2 regions of the Lysinibacillus sp. NPDC056185 genome follow, and region 2 is predicted to be linked to the other one. Evidence: riboswitches for the same ligand, from Rfam matches in the RefSeq annotation. Region 2 holds a riboswitch; the other holds the start of a gene.

Region 1 (15,115 bases), on a different contig from region 2:
TGTCGTTGAACAACCAGATCCGGTGTTAGATATAAAAGGTGCTGAATAAAGTGAAACGTGGGGTTCCTCTTCATCACCCACTGATTTTGTACCTGACGCTTCGCTTTCGGCAAAGACAAATTACGGCCGTTAAAGCGGGATGAATTAAACACCAAACGTATTTTTAAGAGGTTGATAACGGAAAGGTGGAGTGATAGCATGTCAGAACATCAACAAAGCACAGAAGAAATAAAAAAAGTGGATCATTATTTAGATAGTGGCTTTAAAATCAAATATGTTTATGAAAATCTAAGTGGAATGTTTGTAGAATTTGCGCGTCAAGAAGAGGTTGTTCTGCTGCAAATTCTAACAGCGGATGCACGCAAATATTTCTCTGCAAAGCTCCAAGAACAGACGTTATTACAGTAATAAAGTAGACTCTATTCCATTCATTGTTACATGATGGAATAGAGTTTTTTTACGTAATAAAATAGGCTTTTACTCTAAGTTGATCCGTTTACGGCAAAAGCAAGATAAAATTGTTGCTACAACAGCTAATCCAATTGTAATAACAGCCAAAGTGATGGATAGAACATTCAAAGTCGTGGATAGAACCGCCGAAATCGTGGATAGAACATTCAAAGTCGTGGATAGAACCCCCGAAACAGTGGATAGAACATCCAAAGTGACGGATAGAACACAATGCTCAGAATCCTTGTTGTATTGCTATAATTGTGTTTTTCCTAAAAATACAATTGTGTTTTTTAACGGAATTTATTATTATTATAAGATAATTCATCGTAGAAAGAACTTTAGAAAGAGGCGTTATTTAGTGGCAAATAAAGAATTAAAAAGGGGATTAGATGCTCGCCATATCCAAATGATTGCTCTTGGTGGAACTATTGGCGTGGGCCTGTTTATGGGTTCTGCTAGTGCCATTCAATGGACAGGGCCTTCCGTGCTCCTTGCATATGCTATAGCAGGTATTTTTATTTTTTTCATTATGCGAGCAATGGGAGAAATGCTTTATATGGAGCCAAGTACAGGTTCCTTTGCAACGTTTGGCTATAAATATATACACCCATTAGCCGGTTATTTAACGGCATGGAGTAACTGGTTTCAGTGGATCATTGTTGGGATGTCAGAGATTATAGCAGTAGGAACATATATGCAGTACTGGTATCCTGATTTACCAGCATGGATTCCAGGTTTAATTGCAATGGTGATTTTAGGCGTTGCCAACTTCATTTCTGTTAAAACGTTTGGAGAATTTGAGTTTTGGTTTGCCATGATTAAAATTGTGACGATTGTTTTAATGATTGTTGCGGGCTTTGGTCTTATTTTCTTTGGTATTGGTAACGAAGGTGTGGCAATCGGATTATCGAACCTATGGAATCATGGAGGCTTCTTTACAGGTGGCTGGACAGGCTTCTTCTTTGCGTTATCATTAGTAGTTGCAGCCTATCAAGGCGTTGAGCTTATTGGGATTACGGCAGGAGAAGCGAAAAATCCTCAAAAAACGATTACGAATGCGATTCAAAGTATTATTTGGCGTATTTTAATATTTTATATCGGTGCAATCTTTGTCATCGTAACAGTTTATCCGTGGGATGAATTAGGTACGATTGGTAGCCCATTTGTTGCAACTTTTGCAAAGGTTGGAATTACCGCTGCGGCAGGAATTATTAATTTTGTTGTCATTACAGCAGCAATGTCAGGCTGTAATAGTGGCATTTATAGTGCGGGACGTATGCTGTATACGCTTGCCATGAATGGACAGGCACCTAAATTTTTTGCAAAGCTTTCTAGTAATGGTGTTCCTATTTTCGGCACAGTAGGCGTGTTAGTTGGTTTGGTCATCGGTGTTGTTCTAAGCTACATAGCGCCAAAAAATTTATTTGTATATGTATACAGTGCAAGTGTATTACCGGGGATGATTCCTTGGTTTGTTATTTTAATAAGTCAAATACGATTTAGAAAAATAAAAGGTGAAAAACTGTCAAAGCACCCGTTCAAAATGCCCTTTGCACCATTTACAAACTATATAACAATTGCCTTTTTAGTAATGGTGCTAATTGGTATGTGGTTTAATGATGATACTAGAGTTTCTCTTATTGTGGGAATTATTTTCTTAGCTCTTGTTATCATTAGCTATTATGTTTTTAGAATTGGAAAAGAACGACCAGTTAATAAATAATGAAATGTTGAAAGGGTGTATTTCATTTATGAGATACATCCTTTTTGCTTTTGTGATAAAGATATTGTCATTTTTGCAAAACGAGGGGTGATTTCCGTTCTGACTGAGCGTTTTGTTGCTGCCGCTTCGCTTTCGCACAGATAAAACATTTGTTGCTGCCGCTTCGCTTTCGCGCAGAGCAGAGCTTCCTTGGGGTGTCTGATGAGCTGCTTTTGTTGTTGACGCTTCGCTCTCGCACAGAAAAAATCCACTGCCAGCCTTCACTCCAATCAACCACTTAGCATGTATCCTCAGGCATATCACTCTAATTTATTGTGATAAAATGAAACGACTTTTCTTAACTATTTTGGTTTTCAATACTACAAAAGGGACACTCCATTAATAATTGGATTGTCCCTTTAAACTACTGTTCTTTTCGCATAATAAAGCTTAAATGTCTGCCAGCCTGTTTATCTTGACGGTAAGAAAAACCATCTGGGCTAAGGAATGTGCACGTTGAATCAATCGAAATCTGCTTAGAAGGGATACCTGCAAGCTCACATTGCTTTTTCACAGTTTGTTGATTATCGATATGATATTTATTTGTTTGTGCATTGTAATACATAAAATCCTCAGCATAGCCTAGGTTGTGAAATTTTTCATAGACATCTGTATCCACCTCAAATTTCTCCTGACTAAGTGCCATACCGATTTGTACGTGAAAATCTTGTGGATTACATTGTTCATGCTCTATCAAATGTTCGAGAAGCCTTGGTGTGACTTCCTTAACTGTGCCTTGCCAGCCTGAATGTACTACGCCAATAAGACCATTAACTTCATTATAAAAAATGACAGGTACGCAATCTGCTGTAAAACTACATAAAAGTAAATTTGGCTCTAATGTATAAAGTGCATCGGTATTACTAATGGCAGTGTCCATTTGCTCTGCACCGCGTCCTTTATCAGAAATCGTGACTTTATGGAAATTGGCACTATGTGTTTGTTGAGTGCAAATAAAATTATTCAAGTTACAATGCAATGTAGTTGCCAATTTTTCTCGGTTTTCTAGCACATCAGCTTCATTCACACATGTATGTAGTGCCATATTGTTTTGTTCTAGCTCGATGTCATCCTTTAAGGTAGTGCCTGCGATAAATTGGTCGTTATCAAAATAAATTTTATTTTTCATATCATCACCTCGTCTTACTATATATGATTGCTTAATGAATGTATAGGCGCTTACTCTTAAGATTTTTAAGAGGCCTTGAGTATTTTCTACAATTCTTTTGACATAAAGAATTGATTTCTTCACATATAGTAATCGAAGAATGATAATTAGAGGGAAGGAGTTTGTAGATTTGACTCAAGAAAAATTCATACTGATTTCCCAATTCGGCATGTGGCTATTTTGGATTATTACATATATATTAATCATCAAACAAGGAATAAAGGATAAGAGATATGGGATGCCCATGGCCGCAATTTGTGCCAATATTTCATGGGAATTTATTTTTTCATTTATGTATCCGCTAAATGACTTGCAAAGGATCCTTACTTTCCTGTGGTTTCTTTTGGATATCTTCATTTTGATGCAATTTTTACTTTATGGTTATAAGGAGTATAAAAAAATTATTCCGAGAAAGGTATTTTATACATCTTTTTTCATAACACTCGTAGTAAGCTTTCTCACGATTTTAGCGATGATGCATGAATTCAAAGATACGGCAGGCATATATGCCGCGTTTTTCCAAAATCTGATGATGTCAGGGCTTTTTATCGCCTTATTCATTCAAAGAGGGAACTTAAGTGGACAATCAATGGGCATAGCCATTTGTAAAATGATTGGAACTGTGTTAGCAGCAGTTTGCTTCTATTTGTATTTTAGAACACCATTGATTACTATCATTTCGCTTGCAATTTTTATTTATGATTGGATTTATATAGTATTGATCTTTAGGTTTAAAGTGAAATATGCAAAATGAAAAAATTGATAAAGGGATGTACCGTGCCCTGCATCTATAAAAAATAGCACTCTACAATGTCACTCAACTTTGTAGAGTGTTTTCATTTTATAAACAAATAAAAATAATGAAATGAAACACACTATCAGCAATACACGAATAAGATGTCTCTGTAGTATGAAGATAGGGAAGGTGTTTTATTTGAAAAAGAAGTGGATAACCACACTATGTATTATTTGTACGATTGGGCTAATTGGCTGTCAGGGGAAATCTGCGGATGAAAAAAAACAAGAACAACAAGTTCAAGAGTCAGAGCATAAAGCTGATGATGTAAAAAAGCCTGTTACCTTTGAACAACAACAAGCAGAGCCAGTCGTTGTTGAAATTGTAGATCCTTCTACACAAGCCATCGTACAAACCATTTCACCGCAAGAAATGGACTATGAACGTGATAGACTATCGTATACAAAACAAATTGAGCAATTAGCAAAAGGTTTAGCGAGAGGGAATGAAAATACAACCGGCTATGATAAGCGTATGATACTTGATAAGCTGGACGATCAAGGAAAAGTAATTAAAGGTAGTCCTTTAACTGTTTTAAAAGAAAGTGAATTAGTAGAGAGAATATTAGAAGCATCAGCAACTGGTGGTACAGTGGAGATGCCTCTATCTGTTACAGAAAGCGGCTATAATTTTGAAGATATTCCATATTTAGAAGACGTGGTTGTGGCATCCTATACAACTTACTTCAATACGCATGATGTAGGAAGAAATAAAAATATTGAACTTTCTGCGAAGGCAATTAATAATGTTATCGTTGGAAGTGGAGATTCTTTCTCCTTTAATACAGTCGTTGGACCTAGGGACGAAGTAAATGGTTATCAGCCTGCACCAGAAATCATCAACAAAAAGGTTGTGATGGGCATTGGGGGAGGTATCTGTCAAACGTCCTCAACCTTATTTAATGCGGTTGATCAAATACCAGTAAAATTTGTTGAACGTCATCACCATTCTTTAGATGTCGGGTACGTTCCAAAAGGAAGAGACGCTACAGTTTCCTATGGTGGCTTAGATTTCAGATTCCAAAATACAACTAACGTACCTTTTTTAATTAAAGCTAGCTATAGTAAAAATTCTCTTACAGTTGAGTTAAGAACAGCGGAAAAATATGTAGAAATCTTGAAAAAGCAATAGTATTGCTCTTTACAAAACGAGGAGTTGATTTCCGTTCCGACTGGGCGCTTGGTTGCTGTCGCTTCGCTTTCGCTACAGAGCAAAGCTTCCTGGGGGCGTCCGATGAGCCGCTTAGGGCAACAGCAGGATGTTAGTCACGAAGGCGTTATCACAGGATGTGATGGTATTAGCCTTCGTTCCTCTATTGCTAATCCCCAAGGAGTCGCCCAGTCTCCACTCCAATCAACCACTTCGCTTAATATGTATCTTCAATCTGTTCCTCTAATAAAATGAAGCTGCAGCAATGTTTTTTATATGCGAAAGCGGAGCGACAGTGGTATATCTGAACACCCTAAATCATTCCCACAATAATTTTTTCAACAAGAAGAGGATCACAGCAATTAAAAAATTGCTATGATCCTCTTAGCTTATATGATATTTAAAATTTCTTGTGGTGTAGCTACTTTGTACTCGGGATCCTCTTGTTGTACAACTTCAATAGCGTCATATCCCCAACTAACCCAAATAATAGGCACGCCCACTTTTTTGCAGGCTACAATATCTCTTTGTTCATCACCAATGTATATAACTTCTGAAGGTGTAATGCCTGAGTCCTTTAAAAAACTTTTTATCACTTTATCCTTTCCAAAAATACGGTTTGAAGAAAGAACATTTGACACACAATGAATACCGTTCATTTTTAGAAATTCTAAAATGTTCTCCTGTGAATTGGAGGAAATAATAAGGATTTTATAGCCTCTTTGATCAATTTCCGTAAGGACTTCTTTAATACCATCATAAAGGTGAACATCATTTAATGACTGGCGATACAGGCGATAAAACTGTGGTAAAATCATGGGCAATTTATACATAGGGAAGTCGAATAATTTACTTCGTTCCGCTATAGATAGTTTTTTTAATGATTCGATTTCCTTTAACTCTATTCCTTTAAATTTATACTTTTGCGCAATCGTATTCCAAGCTGATGTAAACACTGCTGTTGAATCAGCCAGTGTTCCATCAAAATCAAAGATAATATATTTCATGACAAACTTTCTCCTTTAATCATCTAATTGTAAAGACGTCTTTTTCTTGAAAATGTTACTGCCTATTTTAAAATAATGACATGATTATACAGAATATGTAACAGCATATTATAAATGACCCCAGATGAATAATTTTTTTTCGAATGGGTAAATATTTTTTCAGGGTAAAGGGGCTTATGGCATCTTCTTTGGTAAAAATTGTACCGAAAAATGTGTCGAAATCAATAATGAAATTATCTATACAGTTTTTATGTAGTTGAATGGACAAAAAAAGTACCTGTCATCCGTTAGTATTGAGCTGGATGACAGGTACGACTATTATGAAGCATCTTGTGATGTTGTATCTCGTTTTTTTGTTAAATAATATGCATTTACCGAGGAAGTGATAGGAATGATAAGTGCGATTCCAATACCTGCGCAAAATATCATAATAAGTTCAGTGGCAAATACTTTAGAATTAATGATTTCACCAATTGAATAAGATAAATCTTTGAACCAAATGAGCAAGCTTAAATATCCACCAAAGAAAGCGAAAAATAATGTATTTGTATCTGTACCTAAAATGTCCCTTCCAATGCTTAAACCTGATGTAAATAATTTTTTTCTGCTAATTAACGGATTATGATGAAGAATCTCATGCATGGAAGTAGCAATGGAAATGGCAACATCCAAAATTGCTCCAATCGTACTCATAATAATAACGGAAGCTCCAATTTGCACAAAATTGACGCCAATATAAAGAGAAAATATGCTAATTTCTTCAGCGGATTCTTCCCCGAATCCTCGGATCATTGAATTCTCCGTTACAAAAACAATGAATAGTAATAAAATTACAATCGTAATCATTGTAGAAATGAATGCAGTTACCGTTTTACTACTCATTTCATTAATAAAAAATAAGCTAATCCAGCTAATGATGGTACAGGCAATGAGCGTTAATATAATTGGACTATTTTTCTGACTGGTCATTAAAAAGATAGTGATAAAGAGTACTCCAAAGTTTAAAAATAAAGATAGAAAAGATCGTACTCCTTTTTTTCCACCAATAACAATCATCAATATGAATAAAATGGCAGTTAACCATACTAATACATTCATTATTTTGCCCTCTTTCGATTAATGAAAAAAATAGAAGTGTATAAACTGATCGGAATCGTTAAGACAACACCTATTCCACCTGCTAGGGCCCTAGCTAATTCTAATGAAAGATTCATGGAAAGTGTTTGCCCTAATGGATAAGAGTTTTTCAAATATAAAATCAACATAGGGATTGAGCCACAAATATAAACAAAAAACAAAATACTTGTAATCGTTCCCATAATGTCTTTCCCGATGTCCATCCCTGAGGTTTTCAGTGCTTGGTCAGATATTTCTTCGTTTTGCTCAAATAAAGCGAACATTGAAGAAGCCATTGTGATGGAGACATCCATTACAGCTCCTAGTGCTCCAATAAATAAGCCAGCCATAAAAATCACTCGATATGGTCGCGTTAAAAATTGCATTTCTTCATATCGAAGCCCATTCTCGGATGTAATCCACAAAACTAAAGCACTAATCAATATAGAAATAAATGTTCCTATAAGTGTTGCCACTATCGCTGCATATGTTTTTTCATTCAAGCCGTTAATGAGAATTAAAGAAATGACCGTAAATAAAAGAACACATACCCCGCTAATAAATATCAAATTTATATTAGAATTTATATATAAATCCAAAGCGTATGATAATACAAGCGAATTTACAATTAAACTGATGATTGAAAATAATCCTTGTCTTTTACCGACAATTAGCAAAGCAAAAATAAAAATCCACGCCACTATCAAGACAAACTGATCACGTTTCACGTCTAAAATAGCCCCAGTTAAATCTCCATTTTTGTCTGTATTTACTTTAATGGAAACAAATAATTTATTCCCAACATGGTACTCTTGATCAAAAGCCCCAGATGCTGAATACTCATTTGTAAAATGAATAAGCTTACCTTTTTTTTCACCATTTTTTAATACAGCTGTAATTTGCTGAGTATATAAATGATCTTCATTTTCATACATATCTGTTACAGGGTTTGATTCTTTTAATTCCGTTTTTATAACTTCCGCAATTGGACGATCATAAAATGCTTCGTTGTGATAAACGAAAAAAACAGAAGCGATAAAGCAAATTGCGATAAAGGTATAAAATATAAATTTAGATTTTTTTTTCAAGATGTTTTGCAATAAAAAGCCTCCAATGTGAGAAAGGAATCTGATTGTACTTATGCGTTCATTGTTAAAATGGCACGAAAATGACTCACAATATCACTAATTTTTTAATGTCAAGCAGATTTAAAAAATGCCATTATAAAGTAACGTGCTAATTGAATAGAGGTTCCTTAATTATATAGTAGATTTTAGCTTACTTAGTTAGTTTTAGCATAATTAAATTATTGTTATTCATTATGTAAGTGTTTATTAATTTTTTGCTTATGACAAATGGGATGGTACAACATAGCATGTGAAGGAAGCGAAAAAATATAGGAGAAATCGCCATTATTCAGGACGCGATAGTTGAATTGATACTGGCCAGGTTAGGCAGTATTTAATCAAAAGAGGAATGGTTTGGCATGAAATGTGCTATTCCAGTAATGGAAAAGCAGGGTAAAGGATCGATTTTTAATACTGCTTCATCGGCAGGTATTCGTCCAGAACACAGTATCGCTGTATATTGCGCAAGTAAACATGCGGTAATCGGTTAAACGAAAGGCGCCACGATCGAGTATGCAAATAAAGGTATTCGTATTAATGCTGTGTGTCCAGGCGGCATCGTTACACCATTATTTCAAAGTGTTGGTGAAACACTTGAAAAAACAGGGTACGTACCAGAAGAAATGTCACGTGTATGTATGGGACGCCATGGTGAACCAGAATAAGTTGCAGAAGCGGTCCTATTCTTAGCATCAGATAAAGCAAGCTTCATGGCTGGTGCTGTTGTCTCTGTTGATGGTAGTTTGACTGTATAAATTTATTGTTTTTGTAGCAATTTACAAACGCAACGATAGGCAAACTTGCGAATGTGAAATGAATTATAGAAAAAATTTATAAAGAATTATCTGGATAATAAAATAAATTAGTGTTATCGTAAGAACTAGCTAAATAAAAATATCCTTCAGGGTAGGGTGAAATTCCCAATCGGCGGTGATGAAGAAATTCAAAGTCCGTGAGCGCAAGCTGATTTGGTGCAAATCCAAAACCGACAGTTATAGTCTGGATGGGAGAAGGGTAAAAGTGTGAGCTTTTTAAATTCGCTTGAGTTTATAAGGTGTATTTGAGTATGCTTTTATTTTAACTACTTCCCATTTTATAGTTGGGAAGTAGTTTTTGTTTTATTTGGCTAAAAAATTGAATAGCAGTAGTTCTTCGGGGTAGGGTGAAATTCCCAATCGGCGGTGATGAAGAAATTCAAAGTCCGTGAGCGCAAGCTGATTTGGTGCAAATCCAAAACCGACAGTGACAGTCTGGATGGGAGAAGAACGATGAGATGACAGCCTATGGAAAAAATATTATATCCATGAGGTTTATTTGTTGACGTCTTATGTATATGAACTCCCAAACCCCTTTATTCTAAGGGGTTTTTTGTTTGAGCGGAAATTATTAAATGAATGAAAGCAGGTGAAAAATGTTTACAGGAATTGTTGAGGATATTGGCACCGTAAAAACCATGCAAAGCGATCGACAAAGTATGAAAATCACCGTTATTTCAAAGAAAATGGTAGAGGATGTAAAGCTAGGGGACAGTATAGCGGTCAATGGTGTTTGTTTAACAGTGATATATTTTAATGGACAAGAGCTAACGATGGATGTAATGCCTGAAACAGTGAGCGCAACAAATTTACAGCAGCTCGCAGTTGGAGATCCGGTAAATTTAGAACGCGCTATGTCAGCTAATGGACGTTTCGGTGGTCATTTTGTATCCGGACATGTTGACGGGGTAGGGAAAATAGTGCGCAAGCGGCCATTAGCAAATGCAGTCTATATTGATATTGAACTATCGAAGGAGTTAACGAGCTACTGTATTCCAAAGGGCTCCATCACAATTGACGGAACGAGTCTAACACTCTTTCAGGTCGAGAAAAACGGTGTCACAGTATCACTGATACCTCACACATACAAGGAAACAATTTTAGGTATGAAAAAAATTGGTGATCTCGTCAATATAGAAACCGATTTAGTTGGAAAATACATTTTGCATCAACTTAAGTATGGACAGGAACCAACCATTTCAAGAGACTTCTTAGCAAAAAACGGGTTTTAACTTCTTTCAGCGAAGCCAAAACATCTGTACCTGTCGCTACGCTTTCGGTACAAAAAACATCCGCTGAAATAGAGGAACTTAGTCTAAGAACGCCACGGTCTGTGGAAACGGCTGAGTGACCAACGTCATGCTTGCAGGCCTAAGCAATCCGGACGCAATTATGCCGAGGCATAATTGATCTAATAACACTTTAAGAACTGGAGGTGGCGATATTGCTACATTCAATTGAAGAAGCAATAGAGGATTTAAAACAAGGGAAGATGATTATCGTAGTAGATGATGAGGACCGAGAAAACGAAGGGGACTTACTCGCACTTGCGGAATTTATGACCCCAGAAACGATTAACTTTATGGCGACCTATGGAAGAGGTCTTATTTGTACGCCGATTTCACAGGAGCTTGCACAAAAATTAGCATTAAAGCCAATGGTTAGTATTAATACTGATAATCATCAAACGGCATTTACCGTTAGTATAGATCATGTAGACACAACAACTGGAATTAGCGCCTTTGAACGGGCAATGACTATACAAAAAATGCTAAAACCACAGGCAAAAGCTGCGGATTTTCGTAGACCGGGCCATGTATTCCCGTTAATTGCAAAGGACAATGGTGTATTAGAGCGTAGAGGACATACGGAAGCTACAATTGATTTGGCCAAGCTATGTCATAGTATTCCTGCGGGCATTATTTGTGAAATTATGGGGGACAATGGCAAAATGCTACGCTTTAATGACCTTGTTAAATATGCAGCGCAACATGATTTAAAAATGATTTCAATTGAAGCATTGGCCACTTATCGTCTTAAACAAATAATGGAAGAAAACACACAGACAATATAAAGGATCATCAACAAAAGTTTGGAATGACATTTGTTAAAACGTACTTTATGTATATAAGTTGATTGGAGTGGAGACTGGGCGACTCCTTGAGGATTAGCGGATAGAGGAACGAAGGCTAAAACCATCACGTCCTGTGATAACTCGTGATCAACATCGTGTTGGCCCGAGACCCTGGAGCGCAAGCGAAGGGGCTCATCGGACGCCCTCAGGAAGCTCTGCTCTGCGCGAAAGCGTAGCGACAGCAATAACAAAGCGCCCAGTCGGAACGGAAATCAACCCCACGTTATGATGATTAGACTAAATAATAGAGGAGAGATTCAAAATGGTTAAAACATTTGAAGCACAATTAATTGGTACGGATTTAAAAATAGCAGTAGTAGTTGGTCGTTTCAACGAATTTATTACAAGCAAATTATTAGACGGTGCATTAGATGGTTTAAAGCGTCATGGTGTGGATGAGAATTCTATCGATGTAGCATGGGTTCCTGGTGCATTTGAAGTGCCATTCATCGCGAAACAGTTAGCTGAAACAAAGAAATATGATGCAATTATTGGATTAGGTACAGTAATCCGTGGCTCAACAACACATTATGATTATGTATGTAATGAATCAGCAAAAGGAATTGCAAATGTGTCACTAACTACAAATGTACCTGTTATTTTTGGCATTGTAACTACAGAAAATATTGAACAAGCGATTGAGCGTGCAGGGACTAAATCAGGAAATAAAGGCTATGATGCAGCAATGTCCGCTATTGAAATGGCAAATTTAAAGAAGATGATTGGATAAATTTTTCCTAATAATAGTATGAAAATTTCGCAGATGAATTATTCTGAAAAAGTATTATAAACATTAAAGTTTTCTTGAATATTTTTTTAGACAATGGGGAAAATATCCGTAAGTGTATTTATGTTATTACTCATAAATGTACTAATTAGGGGCTGGCTCAGTAGGAGTTGATGGATATTTCTTCAATGGAACAAGAATTAAATTTGAAATCTTTGAAGTCACTATTTCAACGCTCTGCTGATGTGATATTCCAAGAGTATTCCTTTCAGCAACATAAAGTACATTTGATAAAATGTGAAGCGATGGTTGATGAGCGGTTACTGCAGACCGTTATTGTGCAACGAGTTCAATCATTATTTACTGCAACAACAGAGGAAATGTTAGAAGAACATATACAAAACAATTTACACGTTCCCCATCTTCAGAAAATAACAAGTAAAGATGAAGCTATTACAAGAGTTTATAAAGGACATGTTTTACTTTATTTTGAAGATATGAATTTGTTATATTCAAGCTATATCGCTAAAAAACCGAATCGAGAGCCTAAAGAAACAACCCTTGAATTAGTTGTCAAAGGTCCGAGAGATGATTTTATTGAGGATGTTTTTATCAATATTGCTTTATTACGAAAACGGATTCCTACTAATTCATTAAGTGTTGAGACATATGAACTTGGTAAACGATCCAAAACAACTGTAGCTGTACTTTATTTTGAAGATATCGTCAATCAAAAAATGCTTGAGCAAATAAAACTACAGCTGCAACGAATTGATACGGATGTTGTATTTAGTGGGGATTTATTGATGGAGAGAATTGAGCAAAGTGCAAAAATTCTACCTAGACACGATTATACTGGACGCCCTGATTTTGCTGTACAAGCTTTAAGTAGAGGACGCATTATCATTATAGTTGATGGAGTATCATATGCCATCATTACCCCGGCTAATTCAATGTTACTTTTTAAATCCGGTGAGGATAATGAGTATCCGATTATTGTAAGTTCTATGGAGCGTATACTACGAATAATAGCTATCTTAATAAGTATACTTTTACCAGGTTTTTGGCTTGCATTAACGACCCACCATCAAGAACAACTGCCATTCATCCTATTGGCAACTGTCGTTGAATCAAGAATGGGACTCCCATTTCCAACTACTCTTGAAATATTAATGATGCTTTTTATGTTCGAATTATTTCGAGAAGCAAATATTCATCTACCCAATGTTATCAGTGGTTCAATAAGTGTTGTCGGGGGATTAATTATTGGAGATGCAGCTATTAAATCGGGTGTTACGAGCGCTTCCATGATTGTAGTTATAGCTACTTCAAGTATTGCAGCCTATACACTTGTCAATCAGTCCATCGTAACAGCGATGAGCATTCTCAGGGTAATCATCATTTTAGCATCTGCCTTTTTAGGATTATTTGGATTCTTCATTTCGGTGTTTTTCATACTTCTTTATACCGCAAACTTACGAGTATTAGGTGTTCCGTACTTAAGTATGGGCGCAGATTTAGATTGGACGGACATTAAAAGATCTTTAGTTCGCTTATCTCCTGCAGGTTATCGTACGCGACCCAAATTCTTAAATGTACAGGATGAGACAAAGACATCGAGTAGGAAAAAATAAATATTTAGAATGTAGAGATCAGGCTTTTATAGGCCTGATCTTTTTATTTCTTGACCTTATATTTACTTGAAGCTTTAAGATGAATATAGAAAACCAATTACAGTAGGTAAGGAGAGAAAAGTAATGAGATCTTATGAAGAATTAATCGTAAAAGTTATAAATGTAAGGGGCAGTTACTATCAAATTGGGCTTCAGCAAAGTAAAGAACTACTGTCAACTTCTCATCCAATACAGAATGAATCTCTGAATTTTATAAATGTCCAAATGGCAAAACAACTACTACAATTTCATTCCCCTAGTCTTTTGCAAGAAATGGAAGGATTGGCCGTTGGATTAGCTCAAACGCTGGATTCTGTCATTGATATATATAGTGGCTATAATATTACCTTTCCTGAAATGGGCTGTACATCTTTTGTGCTAGATTGAAATTATATTAGAAACTATGATTTTAGTCCAACATTGTATGATGCAAGACTTGTATTTTCTAATCCAATGAATGGATATGCAAGTGTTGGATTTAGCCAACAAATTATCGGTAGACTTGATGGGATGAATGAATATGGGCTAGTTGTCGGTCTGCATTTTGTCAACAATGATTACCATGGTGAGGGCTTTATCGCTTCAACGATTGTCCGAATATTATTAGAGCAATGTAAAAATATTGAAGAAGCACTTAAATTAATTACAGAACTCCCACATGGTTATTGTTACAATTACTCAATGACAGATCAAAGCGGACAATCTATAGTAGTAGAAGCTTCTCCACATAAGCAGGAATTAAGATATGAAAATCCGTTAATTTGTACGAATCATTTTCAAACAACGAGTATGAAAGAGAAAAATAAGAAAAACATTCAAGGGTCCGTCAATCGAAAACATTTTATAAATAATTTAATAGAAAAGAATTTGACTACAATCGCTGCATACCGACATTTTAATAATGGAAATTCTCCGTTATTTTTCAAACACTATCAACAATACTTTGGCACATTACATACTGTAGTTTATTCGCCAAAGCTTCTAGAAGTTATCGTAGGAATAGGGGAGGACGCAGAACCGATAACAATTTCTTTTAAAGATTATTTGAACGAAGCTCTAACGCTTCCTAAAAAGTTAAAAGGTTGGATTGATTTAAACTACAAAGATGGAATGGAATAAGCAATATATAATAAGGAGGGGGCATGATAAAAATTCTTCTCCTTTTTAGTTTACTTTCTAGAGAAGGAT
Region 2 (15,115 bases):
ATGATCCATATTCCGAAAAGGCTATTCAAGTACACGTATCTCATTCTAATAAAGAAATAAAAATAACAGTTACTGATGAAGCGAAAGGAATCGCTGAAAAGGATTGGGATAAGGCTCTACAATTTGATTTAAACGAACTGGATTATTCAGATCGTGGGCGAGGTTTATTTTTCGTTAAAAATATGGTCGACCATATTTGGTTTGAAAATATTTCTGAAACGAAATTTTTAGTTGGTATTTCAAAAAAGATTCATGTATAAAGTTAACGTAAAATTGGAGGAGTTTTCATGAAGCTGTCAATCCGAAAAAAAATGAGCCTGTTAATATTCGGGTGTATTTTGCTACTCACTACACTTTTAGCAGGAATAAATTTTTATGTTGCCAAAAATAATCTTTTAGAAAGCGCAAATACAAAGCTTTTATCAGATATTCAATTGAGCTATGAATATTTAAATGCTAAATTCCCTGGAGAATGGTCCATTAAAAACAATCAATTGTATAAAGGTGACGTCAAAATAGTAGACAATTTTGAGGTAGCTGATAAAGTCGGAGAGCTAACAAACGGAAATGTCGTCTCAATCTTCCAAAACGATACTCGCATTAGTACAAATATAGTCGAGAATGGAGAACGTGCATTAAATACAAAGGTTTCTGATGAAGTTGCGAAAGTTGTATTAGGAGAAAAAAAACGTTTTATCGGATCAGCAAATGTCTTGGGGAGTATGCATCAAGGAGCCTATGACCCAATTTTAAATAGCCAAGGAGATGTTATTGGCGTATGGGCAACAGCTGTACCTACCGCTCCATATATAAGTATTGCTACAAAGTCTGCACTTGAAAATGTAGCGGTCTCCTTAGGAATTGCCATTTTAATGATTGTTGGGATTAGTTGGTTTTTACAGCGACAAATCATCACACCCATTAATATTTTAAGTACAAATGCCAAAGATTTAGCAGATTTAAATTTAAATGTAAAATTATTAAACCCAAAAGGTAAAGATGAGATTGCTGTTTTAGCAAATGCTTTTAGTGATATGAAGAATCGATTAACGGAAACGATGACAATCGTAGCTGGTAGCGCCAATCAAATAGCTAACTCATCGCATTCATTAGCAGAATCATCACATCAAACAAGTGAGGCTTCTAACCAAATCGCACTTACGATGAATGAAATTGCAGTCGGTACTACGACTCAATCTGATCAAGCTGAACAAATAGTGTCTATGATGCAAAAAACAATCGAAGAAGTATCGACCAGTTTACAAAAAGCCGAGAATACGTTAAATAGCGCTATAGAATCGACCCATTTTGCACGCCAAGGTGAAGAGGCGATCAATGAAGCTATAAAACATTTAAGCGATGTCACACAAACAGTGTCTTACGCAACAGATTCTATCCAAAAACTCGGTAAACGCTCTGAAGAAATTGGCGGCATTATTACTGTTATTACGGGTATTGCGGATCAAACAAATCTACTCGCCCTCAATGCAGCCATCGAAGCAGCACGAGCAGGTGAGCAAGGAAAAGGCTTTGCCGTCGTTGCATCAGAGGTACGCCAGTTAGCTGAACAATCAAGTTTAGCATCAGGACAAATTACAAATCTCATTAAAGATATTCAGGCTGAAACCTCTGTGACAGTTCGCACGATGGAAAGTAATCTACTAGCAGTAGAGGAGCAAGTAACAATTATCAATAAAGGAGGAACTGCATTAAAAGAAATCGTTGAAAAGGTCGAAGAAACAGAAAACGGCGTTGAGCAGATGAAGGCTGCATTTACGAATGTAAACAACAACTCCTTAGGGGTTCAACAAGCCATTCAAGATATTTCCCGTATCATTGAAGACTCCGCTGCAGCAACAGAGGAAATTGCCGCAACATCGGAAGAACAATATGCAACTGTGGCAGAAATTACACAAAGTTCAGACGAATTAGCATCGATTGCCGATAAATTACAAAACGAAGTCAATAAATTCAAGTTTTAACTTCTAAAGAATTAGAATTTCCTTACATGAAAAAGAAAATGGAGGCGCTATAGTATGGATCAGAAGAAAATTGCGATGGTTATTGACACAAAGTCTGATTATATTTTGATTGCGTTTACTGGCGATTTAGAATATGGGTCGATTGAAGAGATTAAAATTGAGCTTCAATCGTTAAGCTTGGAAACAAAGCATGGATATATTATCGATATGCAAAAGGTTACAAACATCGATAGTACCGGCTTTGGCATGATTGTCAATTTCGCAAAGAAAGTATCTGTAAAAGAAAAGAAAATCGCCATTATTGTTGTCGATGATTTCATTCGCAATTTGTTTGCTATTTCACAAGTCGATAAAGTATTCCCTATTACTAAAAGCGAAGAGCAAGCAAGACAGATCATTAAAGAAGGCTGGTTAGGTGAACTATCACTTAGCGAATACTAACCCTATCGTTGTCCCCCAAACATAAAAGTAAGTTGCATTCCTATTAAACGGAATGCAACCTACTCTTTTTAATACTGTAAAAGCATATTTACAAACACAACGATAATGACAAAAGGTACTACTATTAACATCAGTAGTCGATACGCTGAATAGAACCCCTGCCCCATTTGACTTCCTATTAATAATTCCTTCTTCACAAATTCTTTATCAACTACATACGCAATAAAGATAGCAATCAATAAGTTACCCAACGGAAGCATTAAATTAGAAACTAAAAAGTCAGTTGCATCAAAAATTGTTTTTCCAAAAATTGATACATCAGCTAATGTACTTGATGAAAGTGCTGCAGGAATCGCTGCAATAAAGACTACTACACCTAGTAGCATCGTCAATGCAGAACGAGACATACGTCCCTTCTCCATAAATGCCGCTACGATAATTTCATATAAACTGAAGGAAGAAGTTAGCGTTGCGAATAAAAATAATAATAAAAACATCGCTAAGAATATTTCACCCAATGGCATTTGACTAAATGCTGTTGGCAGAACCGTAAATAATAAGCCTGGTCCAGATGCCGGTTCTAAATCAAAAGCAAATACAACAGGGAAAATGGCTAATCCTGCTAAAAACGATACAAGCACAGTGAGAAGAACAACAGAGCCTGCGGAATTAGGTAAGCTCACATCTTTCTTTAAATAGGAGCTGTACGTCACAAGACAAGAAAATCCTACTGCTAAGCCAAAGAAGGATTGCCCTAACGCTTCCAATATTGCCTTTCCAGTTATATTAGAAAAGTCAGGCCACAAGAAGAATTTAACCCCTTCCATCGCTCCATCTAATGTTAAAGCCCTCACAACAAGCACAATAAACATAATGAATAATAAAGGCATCATCCACTTATTGGCCTTTTCTATACCATTTTGCACGCCAAGTGAAATGACTAATACATTTACTAGCGTAAACAGCCCTAAACCTAGCAATGTAATCCAAGGTGTTCCTACAATCTTTGCAAATAGTTCACTAGGATCAACGGAAGGATCAATAACAGCCCCAGTCACACCAAGGCCACTATATATAAAAATCCAACCTCCTACAACACTATAAAAACTTAATAATAGAAAACAGCCGAGCACTCCCATACGACCAACCCAAGCCCAACCTGTTTTCGTAGGTGCAATTTTTTTATAGGCAGTCACAGCCTCAGACTGTGTACCACGACCTAAAATATATTCTGATAATAACATCGGTAAACCAATCAACAATGTAAATAGCACAAAAATCAGGAAAAATGCTCCCCCGCCACTTTGTCCAGTAACATATGGAAGCTTCCAAATTGCCCCCAGTCCGATTGCAGCTCCAGCCGATGCTAAAATAAAGCCTAGTTTACTAGACCACTGACTCTTTTTTTCACTCATCTCTTCAAACTCCTCTAACTTACTCAACTCTTCCTTATTCTACAATAAAATAATACAGTCGACTAGATTAATTCTATATGTTACTTTTGCGTAATATTATCCAACACCTCAACCATTCTACATAAAAAACCTCGAACGCTTAACAGCTCGAGGTCTCATCCTAATTATTTTGTTAAATACATGGAACGCTGATGATCAATCCATTTACGCATTGTTGTGAATAGTAATGCCATGATGATAGTAATTAAAATACCCTTCACAATGTTAAATGGCAAGATACCAGCTACGATCATTTTATATAGTGAATCACCTACAACAGGCTCCATACCTAAAAAGTAAGTGTACATAGGTAAAAATACTGCATAGTTAAGGATGCTCATTCCTACTGCCATTACAATTGTTCCAGCAGCTAAACCTCCGATAAGGCCTTTAACTGTTTTGGAGCGATTAAAAACAAAGCTCACTGGTAAAATAAATAAAATACCTGTTGCAAAGTTCGCGATATGTCCTACCGGTACTCCCGTTGGCGTGCCTGAGAAAACCCAGTCCAACACATTTTTAAATAATTCTACTAAAATACCCGCTACAGGTCCCATAGTGATTGCTGCTAGTAATGCTGGCATATCACTGAAGTCCACTTCCAAAAACATCGGAAATGGCGGAATCGGGAAATTAAAAAGCATTAATAAAAACGAAATACTGCTCAGCATACCAATCGTAATATACGATTGAAGTTTAACATTTTTCTTCATAGAAAACTCTCTCCTCTTTGCTGATTCAATCTCGCAAGAAGAAAGGTTACGACCTAATCAATTATTATCATGAAAAAAACCCTTATGCAAAAGAGCATAAGGGAGAATAGGCATGATTAAAAAACGCCATTAATTAACTATTTTCTGAGCATACGCTGTGTGAAACCACATCGAAAAAACGCTCGTACATAGCTAAATTCATAACAATGAATGACGATCGTACCTCCATCTTCTCCCATCCAGACTTTAACTGTCGGCCTTGGAATTGCACCAAGTCAGCCATGCAAAAAAATTATTTGCACAGGTCGCGGGCTGAAGAGCCTTTAGTAAATCATGCGAGCTAATATGTCTTAAAGGAAACATTAGCGATTTACAACTCTATTACCGCCGGTCGGGATTTTCACCCTGCCCCGAAGATGAATCATTATTTTTTTATTTCATAGCCTTACTATAATGAATTATTAGAGAAAAGTAAATAGCTTTGCTTTAAAAAAATCCGATTAAACTTGTATGCTTTAATAAATACTCGTGAAAAGTAGCTTAAATCCTTATTCATCTCATCACCTATAGAGGCGAGAGACTTCGTAGGTGACGCTTCGCTTTCGCTACTGAAAATAATTGCTAAGTTAAATGACAAGAGCATTCACGCACATATAGTGGCGAGAATGCTCCAAAAATTTATTTATGTTCTGTTCGTCTATTTGTTGTTAGGCTGTTTATGGCATATATCGTTTATTGGCTCCTACAGGCTTTGGCAAGAATTTTTTTAAATCAAATCCTTCCCAGGTTTCCTGTACAACATTGTCTAAACGTATTTGTTGATCAAAGCTTGCAGCAGTGAGCATCATAGCTTCTATCAGTTGAGTTGCACGAACAGTATCCATGGTCGTTAAATCAAGCGACTCATCAAATGTAACAATAACGCCTTCTGCTACTTCTTTTACAGTGTATGCTATATTTTCTGGTACAACTGAAACGTATACATCATCATTTTTATTTCGCATATCGGTAAGCGCTTCTGTTACAGTGGGAAAAGTCTTACGAGAATCGGGTGATAAATATTCAGCTCCATTTTCATCTTTATATAAATAATAATTAAAATGATTTGAGCTTGTTAATGCCTTAGGATTACTTGGCTCTTCTTCCTTGGAAAATTTGTAGGCTGTACCATCAGGATTTTCAAACTCAATATCTTTATACTCTGAATCTGAGAATGTATCCTGTAAAGTCTCTAAATATTCATTAGTATCTGCTGAAGCAACATCATAATCATTTTTCTCCGGCAATACATGAACTAGTTTATCGCCCTTCTCCTTCAATTCTCCTTTATATGGATGATAGTTAGTAAAACCATTTGCTTTCTCATCAATTTGCGGCGCATACTTTTCATACATTTGTAATGTTGTAGGCTTTTTCTTCGGAAAATCAGTGGCAACTCGTTCATTTGGAATGATATACGTCATCGGTACGCTTTTCTTATCACGATTTGCCAAACCAATATGAAACACTACTGCTTCTGTTAAATCTTCCTCATAAACAGATGATCGTAGAGACATAATCCTTGAATGTTTTGCTACTATGTTGTTGGATTCCATAATCTTATCCTGGTTGACAAAGCTTTTCGCCGCTCGACTATCCTGCGATGTTGAATATTGAGAGGTTTCAGGAGCATTAGCCTGGTCTAATTTTGCATCATTATGATTCATGAACATAGAGCCTGTAATTACTGTTAAAGCGAAAACTGCTGCAACACTCATAAAGATTGGCCATTTACGAACTTTCTTCTTTGTTGTTGCAGTCTCGGTACTTTCTTGTTGCGTAGGAATACTGTGTTGTTGCTCTTGCGATGTTATTTCATCATCTATTGGTTGTTGTATAGCTTCTTGAAGATCGACATTATCCTGCAAGCGAGCATCTGTCAATAATCGATTTAATATTTCTTCTTTTGAACGGCGGTCAGAAAGCTTAGGGGCATTATTTAATAGATGCTCAAGTTGATCATCATCAAATTGGTTATGTGTCATTGCCGTTTCGCCTCCTGTTCTCTAACCTGTTGTAGCTGTTGCCGTAAAAATTTAATGGCACGATGCTGAGTGGTTTTTACCTTCGCTTCTGTCCAATCTAGTATTTGTGCAGTTTCTGCAATCGATAAGTCTTGAAAGTAGCGCATAATAATGACCATTTTTTGGTCACCTGTACAGTGTTCGAGTGCTACTTGCACCTGCATAAATTCATCACTGGCCTGCAATACGTCCTCCGGTGATGGTGTGGTTGAATGTAGCTGTTCCGTTTCCCAATCAAAAAAATCAAGTGAATGTTTTTGACGTACAGCCTGCTTTCTAAAATGATCAATAGCGACATTTTTAGCAATAGCAAAAAGCCAAGTCTTTTCACTACTATTTCCTGCGAACTGATCATATGAGCGCAATACACGAACATAAACCTCATGCGCTAAATCCTCAGCAAGTGTACGGTTTTTTACTAAATAAATAAGAAACTGGAACACGTCTTGATGATATGCATCGTATAACCGATGGAACACGGAGTCATTCAAAGCACTCCACCCCCGTTCTATTTATATTTGTCGTCTAAATGTCCACAGAAGTTACATCCAATTAATACCACTATTTAATAGTATTAATCAAAAGGTAAATAAAACGTGAAGGTAGTCCCTTCTTTCAGCACACTATCTACCATAATATTGCCTGAATGTGCCTTGACAATATTTCTAGCAATAGCTAAACCTAGGCCAGTTCCGCCTTTAGAACGTGTACGTGCCTTATCTGCTTTATAGAAACGTTCAAAGACATATGGTAAGTCCTCTTGCGGAATACCATGCCCTGTATCCTGAACAGAAACCTTGGCAAAGGTTGGTTCCTGCTCAACCTTCACTGTTACAGATCCTTCATCAGTATGACGAAGAGCATTATCAACTAAATTTGTTAAAACCTGTTCAATTCGATCCTCATCTATACTAATCGAAGCTTCGTCATTAAATTCACTGTCAAATATTAGACGAACATGTTTCTCTTTTGCAACCTGTGCAAATTTTTGAGTAATACGTTCAAATGTTGAATTAATCGGGAGCTCATCTTTGTAAAGCGTCATATGCCCCGATTCCATACGCGCAAGGTCTAATAAATCTGTTACGAGACGTCCCATACGTTTCGATTCATCATAAATAATTTTTGTAATTTCATTACGTTCTTCTTGATCTTGAATAAAATCATCATCCATTAGAGCCTCTGAATAGCCTTGGAGCATCGAAATTGGCGTTCGTAGCTCATGAGACACATTGGCAATAAAGTCTGAACGCAGTTTTTCTAAACGATGCTGCTCTGTCATATCACGAATAACCGCAACCGCTCCACGTATCGATTCCTCACTATAAAGAGGGCTAATCGTAAACGTATAGTAACTTCCATCCATCTCAATTTCTTCTTCAAGCTTATCCTCAAACATCAGTACATGATCGAGCATATGATAAAGCTCTGGCGGAATTGGCTTCGCACTTTGTGATCCCTTATTAACAAACCACGTTTGCATTAAACGGTCCGCTGGCGGATTACTTAATAATATTGTACGATCACGATTAAACGTAATAACTGCGTCTGTCATCGATGTTAATATATTGGAAAGCTGTTCATTTTCTTGATTGATCACTTCTAGATTGTGTTTCAATTGACGGCCCATTTGATTGAAGGCAACTGCAAGCTGGCCAATTTCATCATTTTGTGTAGTCGGCATCTTCGCTTCAAAATTCCCTTTAGAAATTTCAAACGCCAGCTCACGCATTTTACGTAATGGTGACGTAATACGTGATGAAAGGAAGAACGCAAAAAATGTCGTCAGCACAAAGGCAATGAAAGCAGATAAAAAGACAATTTTCGTCGTCTCTTTCGATGTTTTATGCAGCGCATCCGGACTTTGATAAATAAAGACAGCCCCGTGTACAGCATTTTCCACATTTAGCGGGAAACCAAGCACAACATACGATTCCAACTTTTCTTTGTCTGCAGAAGACGGCATCATCATTTCCTTAATAATCGGTTTATCTGATTGAAAAACTTCTTGGAACGATTTATTGGCTAAAATCATATCCTGTATTTCTTTTTTATTGACACCTTCCTGCATAGCGAAAGAAATTCTATCATGGTTAATAGCAATAAGTGCATTTGTACTTTCAGGTAAAATATCTTTTAATAATTCCGAAGTCGATTCTGCTGTTTCATTATCATCTACTATACTGGCAACTGTTGCTGCAGTTTGACGCAAGGAGCTTTCTGCTTGTTGCATATGGTAATTCTGAAGAAATTCAAGCATTAAAACCGTGAAAACAAACAATACAAATGAAACGAGAAGCAATATGGTTACCCATAGCTTCCCGACAACACTGTTCCATATTCTATTCATTGACAACCTCAAATTTGTAACCAACGCCCCATACAGTAACAATCATTTTTGCAGCGTTTTCAGATACACGGTTGAGCTTCTCGCGTAAACGTTTTACATGTGTGTCAACTGTACGTAAGTCGCCAAAGAAATCATAATGCCAAACTTCTTTTAGTAATTGTTCACGGTCAAATACTTTGTCTGGTGATTTAGCTAGGAAATAAAGCAATTCATACTCTTTAGGCGTTAAATTTACTTCAATACCCTCTGCTGTTACACGGTGCGCATCATGATCAATCATTAAATGTTGGAACACAACTAAATCTTTTGAAGAAGAAGCATTTGTCGAAGGTGAGAATGCTTGTGAACGGCGTAATATAGCCTTCACACGTAACACAACCTCACGAGGACTAAATGGTTTTACAATATAATCATCTGCTCCAAGCTCAAAGCCTTGTACGCGATTCGCTTCCTCGCCTTTTGCAGTTAATAAAATAATTGGTGTTGCTGCACGTTCACGGATTTCCGCACAAACTTCAAGCCCGTCTTTTTCAGGCATCATAATATCTAATAAAATACAGTGATACTCTTTTTCCAAAGATTTTTCGATCGCTTGTTCACCATTTTCTGCCTCGTCAACAAGGTATCCTTCTCGCTCTAAATACATTTTTAATAAGCGTCGAATACGATCCTCGTCATCTACTACTAATACTGAAATATTTTCTGACACTTTCACGATCCCTCTCTTCTAATCTTTCTCTACCTTCTATTGTACATGGTACAGCACTTATTGAAAAGAAAAGAAAGCCTTCTTGCCACAGCAAGAAGGCTCTTCTTTCCAATACTAGCGACGTAAAAATATCATATATGCTCAAAATCAACTTAGTCTATGCTGATGCGTATGAGTGTAAACCTGCAAGAATCAAGTTAACAGCAATTAAGTTGAATAAGATAATTCCAAAACCAATTAATGCTAACCATGCAGATTTTTCACCTTCCCAGCCTTTCGATAAACGTAAGTGTAGGAATGCTGCATAGAATAACCATGTAATAAGTGCCCATACTTCCTTCGGATCCCATCCCCAGAAACGACTCCACGAAAGTTGTGCCCAAATCATTGCAAAGATTAAAGCACCTAACGTAAATACTGGGAAGCCGATTATTACTGAACGATAACCAATTTCATCAACTAATTGTAAATTTACCCGTTTGACAAAAGGTTGGAAAATCGCACTAATTCTACGTCGTGCAATTAATCGAATCAATAAATATAAAACAGACCCTACTAATAATGACCACACAACTGATGTTAATTTCTTCGCATTAATGAGCGGAGGCATTTCTACTAACGGAGACATGCCATGTTCTTCAACCGCCTTATATTCATTCATACCAAATAGTGGCGGCATTTTGTATTCAATTTGACGTCCATTACCCTCTTTATCAACATAAGTATATGTTGAATCGTAACCCATTAAACTAAAAACGGATGTAGCAATTACGAAACCAACGACTACTACAAGGAAGAACATTACCGCTTCTAACCAGAAACGTTGTTTAGAAGGTTTCTTTAAATTAACTACTTTTAATAAATAAATTAGTCCTGCTACCGCACTAATTGCTAAAAGTGATTGCCCCAAAGCAGCTGTAATAACATGAATTGTTAACCAGTAACTTTGTAAAGACGGCATTAAAGGAGTTACCTCTTTCGGGAACATTGCTGCATAGGCAATTATTAATAACGCCACAGGTAATGCTACTAAGCCCAGAGCCGTCACGCGATAAATAAAATAAATCAAAACGAATGCCCCAACAATGAACATCCCAAACGCAGTCGTAAATTCAAACATATTACTAACAGGTGCATGCCCTGCATAAATCCAACGAGTGACAAAATAACCAAGCTGCGAAAGTAGACCTATAATTGTGACAGTGATCGCCACTTTACCCCATTTTTCGGTATTTTTGCCTGTAGCATTCGATTGCTTTATCGAACCACCAAATAATAAAGTTGCAACTAGGTAGGCTATGAAAGCTACAAATAATAGGTTTCTACTTATGTCAATCAAACTCATAAGGTGTTGTCACCTTCCTTTTTCTTTGTGGATTTCTTGACATCTTCTGACTTATCTAACTGATCTTCATATGGTGGTAGACCAGCAAATGTAGTGACTGTATCTAAATCCTTTTTCATACTGAACATATTTTTATTCACATGGGCAGCCATCAACACTCGACCATCAGGCTCCACCTGTAACCATAAACGTCGGTGGTTCCAATACGAGCCAATTACTACACCAATCATGAAAATAATACCGCCGACAAATAACAATGGTATCGTACTATCCTTACGAATTGTAAAGTTTGATGAATTACGCGTCTCTGCTCCTACGAATTTCATTCTATATTTGTTTTCACCAAGTGGTTCAAATGGCGGCTTCCTGATTTCTACAAAGCTTACTTCACCTTTTGGAGTTTCTGGTGTTATCATTTTAAATATAAATGCTGGGTTATTTGGTATTGATGTTTTTGTTTGTGGTTCACCATCTTTAAAACCAGAAAAATCTGGTGTATACACAAGAATCTTTACTGAGGAACCATTTCCTAAATCATATTCTTTTTTAGGATTCGTTAAATCAATTTCAATTTGACCTAGTGAATCTTCTTCTGTTGCTTTATTCACTAAATTAAAATTCATCTGTCTCAATTCGTCGAGGCGATAATTCATTTGATACAGTGCAAAACTGTTTTCTTTTAACGGATGATTGACACGAATAGAGTAATCTCTCAATTTTTTAAGATTATCTGTATCTCCAGGAAGAGCTCCGTCAGGTTGTTTGTATAATGTGATGTCTGTTTGATAGTTCTTCGCCATAGCATTGACACCTTGGTTAGATTGCTCATCCTGAGGTTTATCGTCATGGGTTTCCAAAATAAATTTATTATTTTTAATAAAATAGCCGTCCATACCTGGTATAGCTCGTGTCTCACCTTCACGGATCCAAATCGTCTCATCCACATAAAAACCAGGTACTAGGCGCAACATAACACCTGCTAAAAAGATAATGAGACCGACATGATTTATGTATGGGCCATATCGAGCAAAACGGCCGCGCTCTGCTAGCAATGCGCTTCCATCACGACGAACACGATATTTTAATTCAGTCATTTTTTGCTCAACTTTATCTAGCGTTTCATCAGGGTTTGGCACTTGTCCTTCCGCAACGATACGTTGACGCTTCATGAAACTTTCATGACGTTTAACGCGTTGATTTTTTAGAGACTTGTGTAATGGTAAACCACGGTCTAAACTCGCAACAATAATAGATATCGCAAGCATACCCACTAAAATTTGGAACCACCAAGTGCTATACAAATTAGAAAGTCCTAAATTATTATAGAATTTGCCCAACCAACCATACACTTTCTCATAATACTCCGCTTTACTAGGTTCAGGGGCATTAACATACATCTCTTGCGGTAGTATTGTTCCAATTGACGCTGCGACTAACGTTATAATAATAAGAGCAATCCCGACTTTTACATTCGAGAAGAAATTCCAAATTTTATCAACGATTGTTGCGTTATACGTTTTTGAGCGAATCGCCATTCCGTCATAGCGCATATCAACAACTTTTGTTTGTTTACCTTCCTCAGTTAAAGGACGACCACATTTCTCACAAAGCTTCGTGCCATATGGGTTACTATGACCACAAGCACAAATAATGTTTTCCATAGTCATTTACTCCTTATTTTGGCTTCACTAATTCCATGTACGAAGCAATTTTTCCCTCCGCTATTTCACCAGTAATAATTTTGACTACTTTACCATCTGGATCAATAAGGAGAGTTGCAGGTAAATTACCTACATTGTAGGTAATACTAACGCTTTTCGTTTTGTCAATAACTACTGGGAACGTTAATTTGTGTCTATCGACAAAATTCTGTACTTCAAAATTTGTTTCCGCAATATTGACCGACAATGTTTGTACACCCTGATCTTTAAAGGCTTGATACTGACGGTTTATTGCAGGCATTTCCCTCTCACACGGCGGACAAAAAGTTCCCCAGAAGTTCAAAAACACTCCCTGCCCTTTATAATCAGACAGCTTATGTTTCTCACCGTTTAAATCTACTAACGTGAAGTCTGGTGCTTTAGAGCCCACTGCTATTAACTCTACTTTATCCTTTGTTGCTGTTCCGTATACCGTGTAACCAATTGCTAAGACTAAGACTGCCAAAATAATGGTACGAATGACGAGACGTTTTTTCTTTTTCTCCAAGTTAATAAACCCCCTATCAATTTACGGCTTAAAGTAACTACAACTGACGCTAAGCTTTTCATACAAACATTCATATGTATAGATTACACTGTCTAATTTACAGCATTGACATGTTTGTCAAATTTTACATTCATCATGAACTTGTGCGTCAAACACCACCTTGCAAACCGTGGAAACGATTTCATCAAGATGCAACTAATCTAGGTTAGCTATTCTCACCTATTATAGCAAAATGAAACAGAAACGCTTAGCTAATAATTATGAATGATTTATGAACGATTTCACTAATAAGAAAGTGAATACATTGCTATTACACATAGAAGTATCACTTTCTCATAGAAAATGCTTATTTATCCGATTTTTCCTGTCTCCGCTAACACACGCAATTGCTTCACTTCATGCTTTGTTAATTCACGATATTCCCCTGGAGTTAGTCCGAATAAATCTAAAAAGGCAAAGCGTTCACGTTTTAGTTTAACTACTGGAGTACCAATCGCCTCGAACATGCGACGCACTTGACGATTTCGCCCTTCGTGGATCGTAATTTCACAGATTGCCTTACCTGCTTTTTCATCAAATGAAGTCATACTAACCATTGCAGGAGCTGTTTTGCCATCTTCTAACTTAATTCCTCGTTGCAGCTTTTTTAAGCCTTCAATCGTTGGAACACCTTTAACACGGGCAATATATGTTTTATCGATTTTAAACTTTGGATGCGTCAGCATATAAGAAAATTCACCATCATTTGTCAATAGCAATAAACCAGATGTATCATAGTCGAGACGGCCAACTGGGAAAATTCGTTGCGGGATATGCTTAAACAAATCTGTGACAGTTTTGCGTCCTTTGTCGTCTGTTACAGCTGAAATCGTTCCACGTGGTTTGTATAGTAAATAATAAACCTTATCCTCTTTCTCAAGCTTCACGCCTTCTACTTCAATCGTATCTGAGTTGGAAACTTTCGTACCTAACTCACGCACTACGACTCCGTTCACTTTAACTTTACCTTCTACAATCAATTGTTCTGCCTTACGTCTAGACGCCACACCCGCATACGCAATGACCTTTTGTAATCTTTCCATTCTTTCACCTCTAATTTTCTTTCACCTTGGTTTGACACCAAGCATTAAACCTCATTCGCACATTATGAATAAGGTTATTTTTCCCGCTAATCTGTGAAAATTATGTCATACTTTTATACATTATTAAAGAAAAACTAATTATGCATAAATAATTAAATGATTTGAAATAGTTTTTATCAACTAGTTTCTGGATAATTTGCACTTAAATATTAAGGATTATCACCATAGTGTGGGGTTAATTTCTGTTCCGACTTGGCGCTTTCTTTGGGGCGTCGGGGCAACAGATATTTTATTGCGCGAAAGCGAAGCGGCAGCAGCAGGATGTTTTTTTGCGCGAAAGCGAAGCGACAGCAGCAGCAGGTTTTATTGCGCGAAAGCGATGCGACAGCAGCATGTTTTTTTGCGCGGAAGCGAAGCGGCAGCAGCAGGATGTTTTTTTGCGCGAAAGCGATGCGACAGCAGCAGCAGGATGTTTTTTTGCGCGAAAGCGAAGCGACAGCAGCAGGATGTTTTTTTGCGCGAAAGCGAAGCGACAGCAGCAGCAGGTTTTATTGCGCGAAAGCGAAGCGACAGCAGCAGGATGTTTTTTTGCGCGGAAGCGAAGCGACAGCAGCAGGATGTTTTTTTGCGCGAAAGCGATGCGACAGCAGCAGCAGGTTTTATTGCGCGAAAGCGATGCGACAGCAGCAGCAGGTTTTATTGCGCGAAAGCGATGCGACAGCAGCAGCAGGTTGGTCACGAAGGCGTTGTCACAAGACGTGACTATTT

What was found. Region 2 has a riboswitch for FMN ahead of ACMZ42_RS12810 (ECF transporter S component). Riboswitches for the same ligand answer to the same signal wherever they lie in the genome.
Region 1: linked by a shared signal. The riboswitch ahead of ribE (riboflavin synthase) and the one ahead of ACMZ42_RS12810 (ECF transporter S component) in region 2 are both predicted to bind FMN.

Annotation. Positions count from the first base shown of each region.
Region 1 is NZ_JBLLLQ010000001.1:340,999-356,113, reverse strand. Features, by position in the region: gene ACMZ42_RS01795 (NCS1 family transporter) at 1-49, shown strand, start outside; gene ACMZ42_RS01790 (hypothetical protein) at 199-408, shown strand; gene ACMZ42_RS01785 (hypothetical protein) at 478-621, opposite strand; gene ACMZ42_RS01780 (amino acid permease) at 812-2,176, shown strand; gene ACMZ42_RS01775 (hypothetical protein) at 2,203-2,427, opposite strand; gene pgeF (peptidoglycan editing factor PgeF) at 2,580-3,344, opposite strand; gene ACMZ42_RS01765 (hypothetical protein) at 3,514-4,137, shown strand; gene ACMZ42_RS01760 (VanW family protein) at 4,318-5,310, shown strand; gene ACMZ42_RS01755 (HAD hydrolase-like protein) at 5,718-6,335, opposite strand; gene ACMZ42_RS01750 (YibE/F family protein) at 6,654-7,433, opposite strand; gene ACMZ42_RS01745 (YibE/F family protein) at 7,433-8,551, opposite strand; gene ACMZ42_RS01740 (SDR family NAD(P)-dependent oxidoreductase) at 8,938-9,069, shown strand; partial or broken gene ACMZ42_RS01735 (short chain dehydrogenase) at 9,082-9,243, shown strand; FMN riboswitch at 9,472-9,597, shown strand; FMN riboswitch at 9,723-9,848, shown strand; gene ribE (riboflavin synthase) at 9,990-10,625, shown strand; partial or broken gene ribB (3,4-dihydroxy-2-butanone-4-phosphate synthase) at 10,838-11,428, shown strand; gene ribE (6,7-dimethyl-8-ribityllumazine synthase) at 11,790-12,257, shown strand; gene ACMZ42_RS01715 (spore germination protein) at 12,428-13,888, shown strand; gene ACMZ42_RS01710 (hypothetical protein) at 14,012-14,314, shown strand; gene ACMZ42_RS01705 (C45 family autoproteolytic acyltransferase/hydolase) at 14,321-15,046, shown strand.
Region 2 is NZ_JBLLLQ010000011.1:23,666-38,780, reverse strand. Features, by position in the region: gene ACMZ42_RS12830 (ATP-binding protein) at 1-260, shown strand, start outside; gene ACMZ42_RS12825 (methyl-accepting chemotaxis protein) at 288-1,982, shown strand; gene ACMZ42_RS12820 (STAS domain-containing protein) at 2,037-2,423, shown strand; gene ACMZ42_RS12815 (sodium-dependent transporter) at 2,492-3,838, opposite strand; gene ACMZ42_RS12810 (ECF transporter S component) at 4,003-4,590, opposite strand; FMN riboswitch at 4,814-5,012, opposite strand; gene ACMZ42_RS12805 (RNA polymerase subunit sigma) at 5,307-6,614, opposite strand; gene sigX (RNA polymerase sigma factor SigX) at 6,611-7,144, opposite strand; gene ACMZ42_RS12795 (ATP-binding protein) at 7,228-9,003, opposite strand; gene ACMZ42_RS12790 (response regulator transcription factor) at 8,996-9,712, opposite strand; gene ccsB (c-type cytochrome biogenesis protein CcsB) at 9,870-11,057, opposite strand; gene ACMZ42_RS12780 (cytochrome c biogenesis protein ResB) at 11,054-12,718, opposite strand; gene resA (thiol-disulfide oxidoreductase ResA) at 12,732-13,265, opposite strand; gene ACMZ42_RS12770 (pseudouridine synthase) at 13,616-14,347, opposite strand; gene ACMZ42_RS12765 (hypothetical protein) at 14,637-15,086, opposite strand.